2 regions of the Geobacillus sp. LYN3 genome follow, and region 2 is predicted to be linked to the other one. Evidence: a T-box and tRNA genes for the amino acid it is inferred to sense, from the RefSeq annotation. Region 2 holds a T-box; the other holds one or more tRNA genes.
What was found. The T-box of region 2 lies ahead of DCC82_RS13930 (valine--tRNA ligase). A T-box ahead of a tRNA ligase gene usually reads a tRNA of that ligase, here a tRNA-Val.
Positions count from the first base shown of each region.

Region 1: it encodes a tRNA-Val, which carries the amino acid that the T-box ahead of DCC82_RS13930 (valine--tRNA ligase) is inferred to sense. The anticodon was not compared.

Region 1 is NZ_QCWL01000001.1:1,220,030-1,223,965, reverse strand. Features, by position in the region: gene DCC82_RS06420 (PH domain-containing protein) at 1-1,304, shown strand, start outside; tRNA gene DCC82_RS06415 (tRNA-Val) at 1,543-1,615, opposite strand; gene metC (cystathionine beta-lyase) at 1,910-3,094, opposite strand; gene DCC82_RS06405 (methionine biosynthesis PLP-dependent protein) at 3,099-3,936, opposite strand, start outside.
Region 2 is NZ_QCWL01000001.1:2,652,901-2,656,836, forward strand. Features, by position in the region: gene DCC82_RS13930 (valine--tRNA ligase) at 1-2,240, opposite strand, end outside; T-box leader at 2,285-2,523, opposite strand; gene DCC82_RS13935 (hypothetical protein) at 2,679-2,867, shown strand; gene ysxE (spore coat protein YsxE) at 2,833-3,843, opposite strand; gene spoVID (stage VI sporulation protein D) at 3,913-3,936, opposite strand, start outside.

The DNA of each region.
Region 1 (3,936 bases), 1.4 Mb from region 2:
TATTTACTAAAGTTGTATTTGCCGAAGATGGCATTCATATACATAAGGGCCTATTTTCTAAATCAGAGCAATTTATACCACGTGAAAAATTTGAGAATGTGCAAACGAAGGCAAATGTTTTGCAACGATTATTTGGCGTACAATCGATCACAATGGAAACAGGAGAAGCAACTAGCGATGTGACATTGGAATTTGTAAATAAAGTGGATTGCATCAAGATAGAGGATTATGTTTTACGAAATGGGAATCAAGAGCAGCATGCTGAGGAAGCCATCAATGAATCTGAACGTCAAATTCTTTTCACCACTACCATTCGTGATATTTTGAAAGCTTCCCTATTGTCCTTCAGTTTTTTAGCCATCATTCCTATTGGCTTAAATATATGGTCAGATGTACATCCAGAAAAATATATTAATGTAGATAAGGTTATGTCTCATCTTTCAGGATGGCTGCTCATCTTGCTAGTCTTACTTGCCGTATTAGCAGCTGTCGGTATCGGCGTCTTTAAAACGTTTAATAGCTACTATCAATATACCATTTCAATGGACAATGAACGCATTTATGTACAAAAAGGCTGGCTTTCTAAGCAAAGCTTTTCCATTCGCAAAGACAAAGTACAAGCGGTCATTTACAAACAAAACGGCTATCAAAAGTTGCTCGGTGTGACAACAATTAAACTTATTTCAGCAGGGGAAATTTTGCCAGGTGAGGACCAAAACATTAATGAATTTTTCCCGTACTTACCAACGGAAAAAGCACATGAATTAATAGCAATCATGCTGCCAGAATTTCAACTGCGTAGCATGACACATTATGCATCCCCTAAGGCAAAAAAGTTGATTTGGCTTCGACCACCAATTTTTGCAAGCCTCGTTGCTGCCATTGGATTTTGGAAACCCATTTTCTTTATTTTTGGTGCGATTGTGTTGGTGTTTACTTATATCAATCGTATTCGAGAATACCGTAATACAGCGTTTAAGTTAGAAGATGCGCATGTACAGCTTCGCTCAGGTGCCTTTACAGTAGAAACACTCGTAACGAAACGGGCAAAGTTGCTTGAATTGCAATTTGAGCGTTCTTTGCTACAGCGAATTTTTGATGTCATGAGTGTAAAACTAACAAATCGTGCACACCCGGTTCACGTAACAACGTTATTAGATATCGATTCTTCTCTACAGCCGTTGATCACATCTTGGTTTGAAGCGCGCACAAAAGATGTGGAGATTGATCCACATTCACAGTACGATTCTTTAAAGCAAGATGCTTGTCCGATTCCTTCTTACGTTGAAGTTAATAGCAAATAAATAGCATACCAGCAGCATATTCAATTATGCTGCTTTATTTATGAAAAAACATAATTTATATTTATTTTAATAAGAAAGCTGCTAATCAAATCGATGCCCTGTTATCAAAATCAAACTAAAAATGCTTCGGCACCAAAATGGCACCAACCGTAACTTTGGCACCATTTTGAGTGCCTGCTATAAAAAACAAAAAGCTTGAAACCCTTGATACGCAAGGATTTCAAGCTCCACACTTTAGTGATTCCGACTGGGCTCGAACCAGCGACCTCCACCCTGTCAAGGTGGCGCTCTCCCAGCTGAGCTACGGAATCATATTCTGTTGAACACATCTATTATTATATGGATATGCCTGATCTTTGTCAAATACTTTTTTAAAAAATTTTCATCTAGCGATTGGGTGTCAATCGCTGTACGGCATTGTCGCGCACAAGCAATAGGGCAAGAACGATCGTAAATCCCCGCTTTCAATACATCATTATGTTATTTAGCGCTCTATATTTATTCCTTTGATCACATGATTATATTATCAGCAGAGACATTTCATTTGACAGAATAAACGAAAAGGTATGCGCGAGGCAGCTTCTTTTGGCGCATACCTTTTTATTTTATCGTGCTGAAACAGTGGATGATGATGTTTCTTTGACATATGACAGTGCTTGCTCGAAATCGGCAATTAGATCGTCAGCGGCTTCAAGGCCAACACTAAGACGCAGCAAGCCGTCCGTGATGCCGCGCCGCTCCCGTTCTTCTTTCGGCATCGCCGCATGTGACATTTTGGCAGGATACGATAAAATCGATTCGACTGCTCCTAAGCTGACGGCAAATACAGGGATGCGAACATGCTTTACAAACGTCCGGACCGCTTCTTCATCGGCAAGGCGGAACGATAATACCGCGCCAAATCCTGATGCCTGATAGCGCTGAATCGCATGGCCCGGATGATACGTAAGCCCTGGATAATACACTTCTTCCACTTTCGGATGATTCGCTAAATAACGGGCTATCTTTAGCGCTGACTGCGATGATTGCTCGAGGCGGACATGAAGCGTTTTTAATCCGCGCAACACAAGCCATGCGTCTTGGACGCCGAGCACCGCTCCGAAAGAGTTTTGCAATTTGTACAGCTGTTTGGCAAGTTCCTCGTCTTTGACAACGGCAAGCCCGGCAACAACGTCGCTATGCCCCGATAAAAATTTCGTCGCGCTATGAAGGACGACATCGACACCAAGATCGAGCGGACGCTGCAGAGCGGGAGTCATAAACGTATTATCTAAAAACGTTAAACAGCCATTTGCCTTTGCAAGCTTCACAATCCCGCGAATATCGGTCACTTTTAAAAGCGGATTCGATGGGGTTTCAACGTAAATGACTTTTGTATTCGGGCGAATATGGGAAGCTACTTCATGCAAATCGGTCATATCAACGAACGTATATTCAATACCAAAGCGGCTCAATACCTCGGTAATCATTCGGTACGTACCGCCGTAAACGTCTTCCGTCACAAGCACATGATCGCCTTTGGACAAGAGGAGAAAAGCGGTGGAAATCGCCGCCATTCCGGATGAGAAGGCGAAACCGCGCACCCCGCCTTCTAACGCCGCAATCGTCTCTTCCAACGCTTCGCGCGTCGGATTGCCTGAGCGGCTATAATCATATTTGCCGAATGTATCAAAATCAAATTGATGGAACGTGGAAGCGTGCTGAATCGGCACACTGACCGCTCCCGTTTGAGGATCCATTTTCCATTTATTATGGAGCAGTTTCGTTTGAAAAGATATGTGTTGTTCCATCTCCCTACACCTCTTTCATACTTTTTAACGCTTGCGATAAGTCAGAAATTAAATCTTCGACATGCTCGATGCCGACAGAGAAACGAAGCAGCCGGTTACAGACACCGTTGGCGATGCGGATTTCTTCTGGAATATCGGCATGGGTTTGCGTTGCTGGATACGTAATAAAACTTTCGACTCCTCCTAAACTTTCGGCGAATGTAATTAATCGTAAACTTTGCAAAAAGCGGTTGACCCATTTTTCTTCGCGCAAACGAAACGATAACATGCCGCCTCTTCCCGGGTATAATACATCAGTAATATCTTCATGCGCCGCTAAAAATTCACTGATTCGCTTCGCGTTTTCTTCGTGCTGTCGCATCCGAAGCGCCAGCGTCTTCATGCCGCGAATAAGCAGCCATGAATCAAACGGTGAAAGCACAGCGCCAATTGCGTTCTGATATTCCGCAAGCCGCTTGCAAAGTTCCTCCCCCTTCGCAACGACGAGACCTGCCAACACATCGTTATGGCCGCCTAAATATTTTGTCGCACTATGGATGACGATATCGGCTCCTTGCTCGATCGGACGCTGAAAAACTGGTGTGTAAAACGTGTTGTCGACAATGAGAAGCAGTCCATGTTTTTTCGCAAATTTTGCCACTTCAGCAATGTCCGTTTCCTGCATTAACGGGTTCGTCGGTGTTTCTAAAAAAATCGCTTTTGTTTTTTCAGTGATGTAGTTCTCTACTAATCGTATGTCGCGAAAATCTACATAATGAAAAGACAAGCCGTATTTTCGCCAGCCGCGTTCAAATAAACGATATGTACCTCCATATAAATCGGAGGAAACGAGAAATTCATCC
Region 2 (3,936 bases):
GGTGTGTTCACTTCGGCGCGAATGTTGCGGACTGCACGGATAATGTCAACAAGAAGACGCATTTCTTCCGCCGCTTCTTTGTTTGACAGTTCAGGGCGCACTTCCGGCCATTTCGCTACCGTAATTGACTCTCCTTCATGTGGAAGGTGCTGCCAAATTTCCTCGGTAATGAACGGCATGAACGGATGAAGCAGGCGCATTGTATTGTCAAGCACATATGCCAATACAGAACGAGTCGTTTTCTTCGCTGCTTCATCATCCCCATAAAGCGGAAGCTTCGCCATTTCAATATACCAATCGCATAAATCATCCCAAATGAAGTTATACAACACGCGGCCGACCTCACCGAATTCATATTTTTCGGCAAGTTTTGTCACCGTTTCAATCGTTTCGTTTAAACGCGTTAAAATCCAATGGTCGGCAACCGTTTTTTCACCGCTTAAATCAAGCTGGTCGTACGTCATTCCGCCCATGTTCATCAGCGCGAAGCGGGATGCATTCCAAATTTTATTGGCAAAATTCCATGTCGCTTCGACTTTTTCCGTACTAAAGCGCAAATCTTGCCCAGGCGAGCTTCCAGTAGCCAAGAAGAAGCGAAGCGAATCGGCGCCGTATTGATCGATGACATCCATCGGGTCAACCCCGTTGCCGAGCGATTTGCTCATTTTTCTTCCTTGCGCGTCACGGACAAGACCATGGATTAATACATCTTTAAACGGTCTTTCCCCGGTAAATTCAAGACCTTGGAAAATCATGCGCGATACCCAGAAGAAAATGATGTCATATCCAGTGACAAGCACATCGGTTGGATAATAGCGTTTGTAATCCGGTGCCTCTGTATCCGGCCAGCCCATCGTTGAAAACGGCCATAGGGCAGAGCTGAACCACGTATCTAGCACATCCGGGTCTTGCTCCCAGTTTTCGATATCAGCCGGAGGTTCATGATCGACATAAATTTCTCCTGTTTCTTTATGGTACCAAGCCGGAATGCGATGCCCCCACCATAATTGACGGGAAATACACCAGTCGCGAATGTTTTCCAACCAATGCAAATACGTTTTTTCGAAGCGTTCCGGAACGAAATGCACTTTTCCTTCCGTTTTTTGCAGCTGAATGGCCGCTTCCGCGAGTGGTTTCATTTTGACGAACCATTGTGTCGACAAATACGGCTCGACAACCGCTCCGCTGCGTTCGCTATGCCCAACTGAATGCACATGTTCTTCGATTTTAAATAGCACTCCTTGTTCTTGCAAATCTTTAACGATTTGCTTGCGGCATTCGAAACGGTCCAACCCTTGATATTGCATCGCGTTTTCATTCATCGTGCCGTCTTCGTTCATAACGAGGATGCGCGGCAAGTTGTGGCGGTTTCCGATTTCAAAGTCATTCGGGTCATGTGCCGGTGTAATTTTCACCGCACCCGATCCGAATTCCATATCGACATACTCATCGGCGATAATCGGAATTTCGCGGCCGACAATCGGCAAAATAACCGTTTTGCCAATGAGATGTTTATAGCGCTCGTCATCTGGGTGAACGGCAACCGCCGTATCGCCGAGCATCGTTTCCGGACGGGTCGTTGCCACTTCGATATACCCGGAGCCGTCGGCAAGCGGATAGCGCATATGATAAAGCGCGCCTTTTACTTCTTTATAAATCACTTCAATATCCGATAACGCCGTTTTTGTTACCGGATCCCAGTTAATAATGTATTCGCCTCGATAAATAAGCCCTTTTCGGTAAAGCGATACGAACACTTCGCGCACCGCTTTCGATAAACCTTCATCTAACGTAAAGCGCTCACGCGTATAATCGAGGCCAAGCCCTAATTTTGCCCATTGCTGGCGAATGTGGCTCGCGTATTCTTCTTTCCATTTCCACGTTTCCTCAAGAAACTTTTCCCGTCCTAAATCATAGCGGGAAAGTCCTTGCTTGCGAAGCTTTTCTTCTACTTTTGCCTGTGTGGCGATTCCGGCATGGTCCATTCCCGGAAGCCATAGAACGTCATAGCCTTGCATCCGCTTCATGCGTGTAATAATATCCTGCAGCGTCGTATCCCACGCATGTCCCAAATGGAGTTTCCCTGTTACGTTTGGCGGCGGGATGACAATCGTAAACGGCTTTTTATCAGGATCGCCCGTTGCTTCAAAAAATTTTCCGTCAAGCCACCATTGATATCGATTGGCTTCTACGGCTTTATGGTCGTATTTCGTAGACATTGTAATATCTTTTTGTTCCATTTTGTTTTCCCTCCTTCTTATCAATAAAAAACTCCTTTCATCCTAAAAAGGACGAAAGGAGACTCTTTCGCGGTACCACCTTTTTTCTTAAGCAAAAAGAATTTGCTTAAGCACTTCATTGCGATAACGGTCTGCGACCGGCTTCCTCTACTAGGCAAACACCGTTCAAAGAAGCAGCTCCAGGGCGACCTTCCAACGATAACCGTCCTAGGAAATCTCGCAGCTACTGATTTCCCTCTCTGAAGGCGTTATTCGTTGTACTCTTCCCTGTCTTCGCTTTTTTATTATTTTTCTGTTTATTATACTACGAAAAACTTGTTTCATCGTCAATCATCTTTGCCAAGTTTTTATTTATTTATTCCATTTCTTCGTTTTTGGTGACAAAAACAATATCCAATCATATTTTAATAGTAACATGCCCGAGGGAGGAAATGCTCGATGAAACGATTTAACTATTATTCATGGCCGCCATGGCTTCGGCAAATTCGTGCCGTTTGTGCGCAAGTGATTATTCCAATCACGATTTTTCAAGCGATTCGCACCATTTTTTTACCCACGACGTTTGATGTCATCTTATTGGCCATTTTTGTGCTTATTGCGGTGGCGTTTCATCTGGAGTGGATTTAGCTTCTTCTGCTTCTTTTCTCTGGACAAGGCGCATGACGACATACTCCATATTTTTCATTGTAAAGTAACGGCGCTGCAGTTTGGAAACATATTCCCGTTCACTTTTTCTGTTTTGCCGCTTCATCTCATACTCATAAATGCAGCGATATAAAAAATGCGGCTGCGCAAGATGGCTGAAAAGAAAGGACCATTCCTCTTCTAACATCGGCAACGTTTTTCCGTATTCTTCCATCCCTTCCACCCATTCATCACCGATCGGCGGAAATGTGCGCATATGATAACGAAGCGCCATGATGACATCGAAAAGCGGAGAGTTCCAACTGGCGCGTTCCCAACTAAAAAAATAACGATTATCATTTTCCATCTCTATATAATGTGAAAGCCGTGCCTTTCCGTGAATCCAGGCAATTCTCCATTTTTTTGTTTCTTTCATTTTTTCATACCATTTCTCTAGCTCCGTTTCCGCAAACCAATACGCTTGCATTGTTTCATGAAAATACGTGCAGCATTGCAGCTGAAACGGAGACATATACCATGCATTTTCGCACTTTTCCACATATGATTGCAAAAAGGCGCGCTGCCTTTCCCATTCTCTTTTTTTATTCTCATAGTAATTTCTTATCTCTTCTTCGTTAATATCTATTTGTTTGAGTGACTTTTGATGTAAATAAGCGAGGTCGCGAAAAAAAGAGCGGACATGTTCTCGTTTTTCTTTTCTCTCATCGGATGAAATCCATGGCATTAAATAATAATGCCGGCCATACGATACAAACGGAAAACCTTGTTTTGACAAGTAAAGAGGAACAGATTGTTTTCCATAAAAAATATACGATTGTTGAATGGCTGCCATTTCCCTGGCGTTCGTTATTTCTTTTAAAGCAAATAGACCAGCGTTCGTATGGATTTTTTTTACTTTCCCGTAATCATCGACGCGAAACGGCTTTAACCCGTATTGCTGTAAAATGGGCGTATACATTTCGATGCGTTCTCTGTTCAATGAAACGACCCCCTCCATAAAAAGAAGTGAGGAATCATGTTTCCCTCACTACGAAGAGCGGCTTCCCGCTAG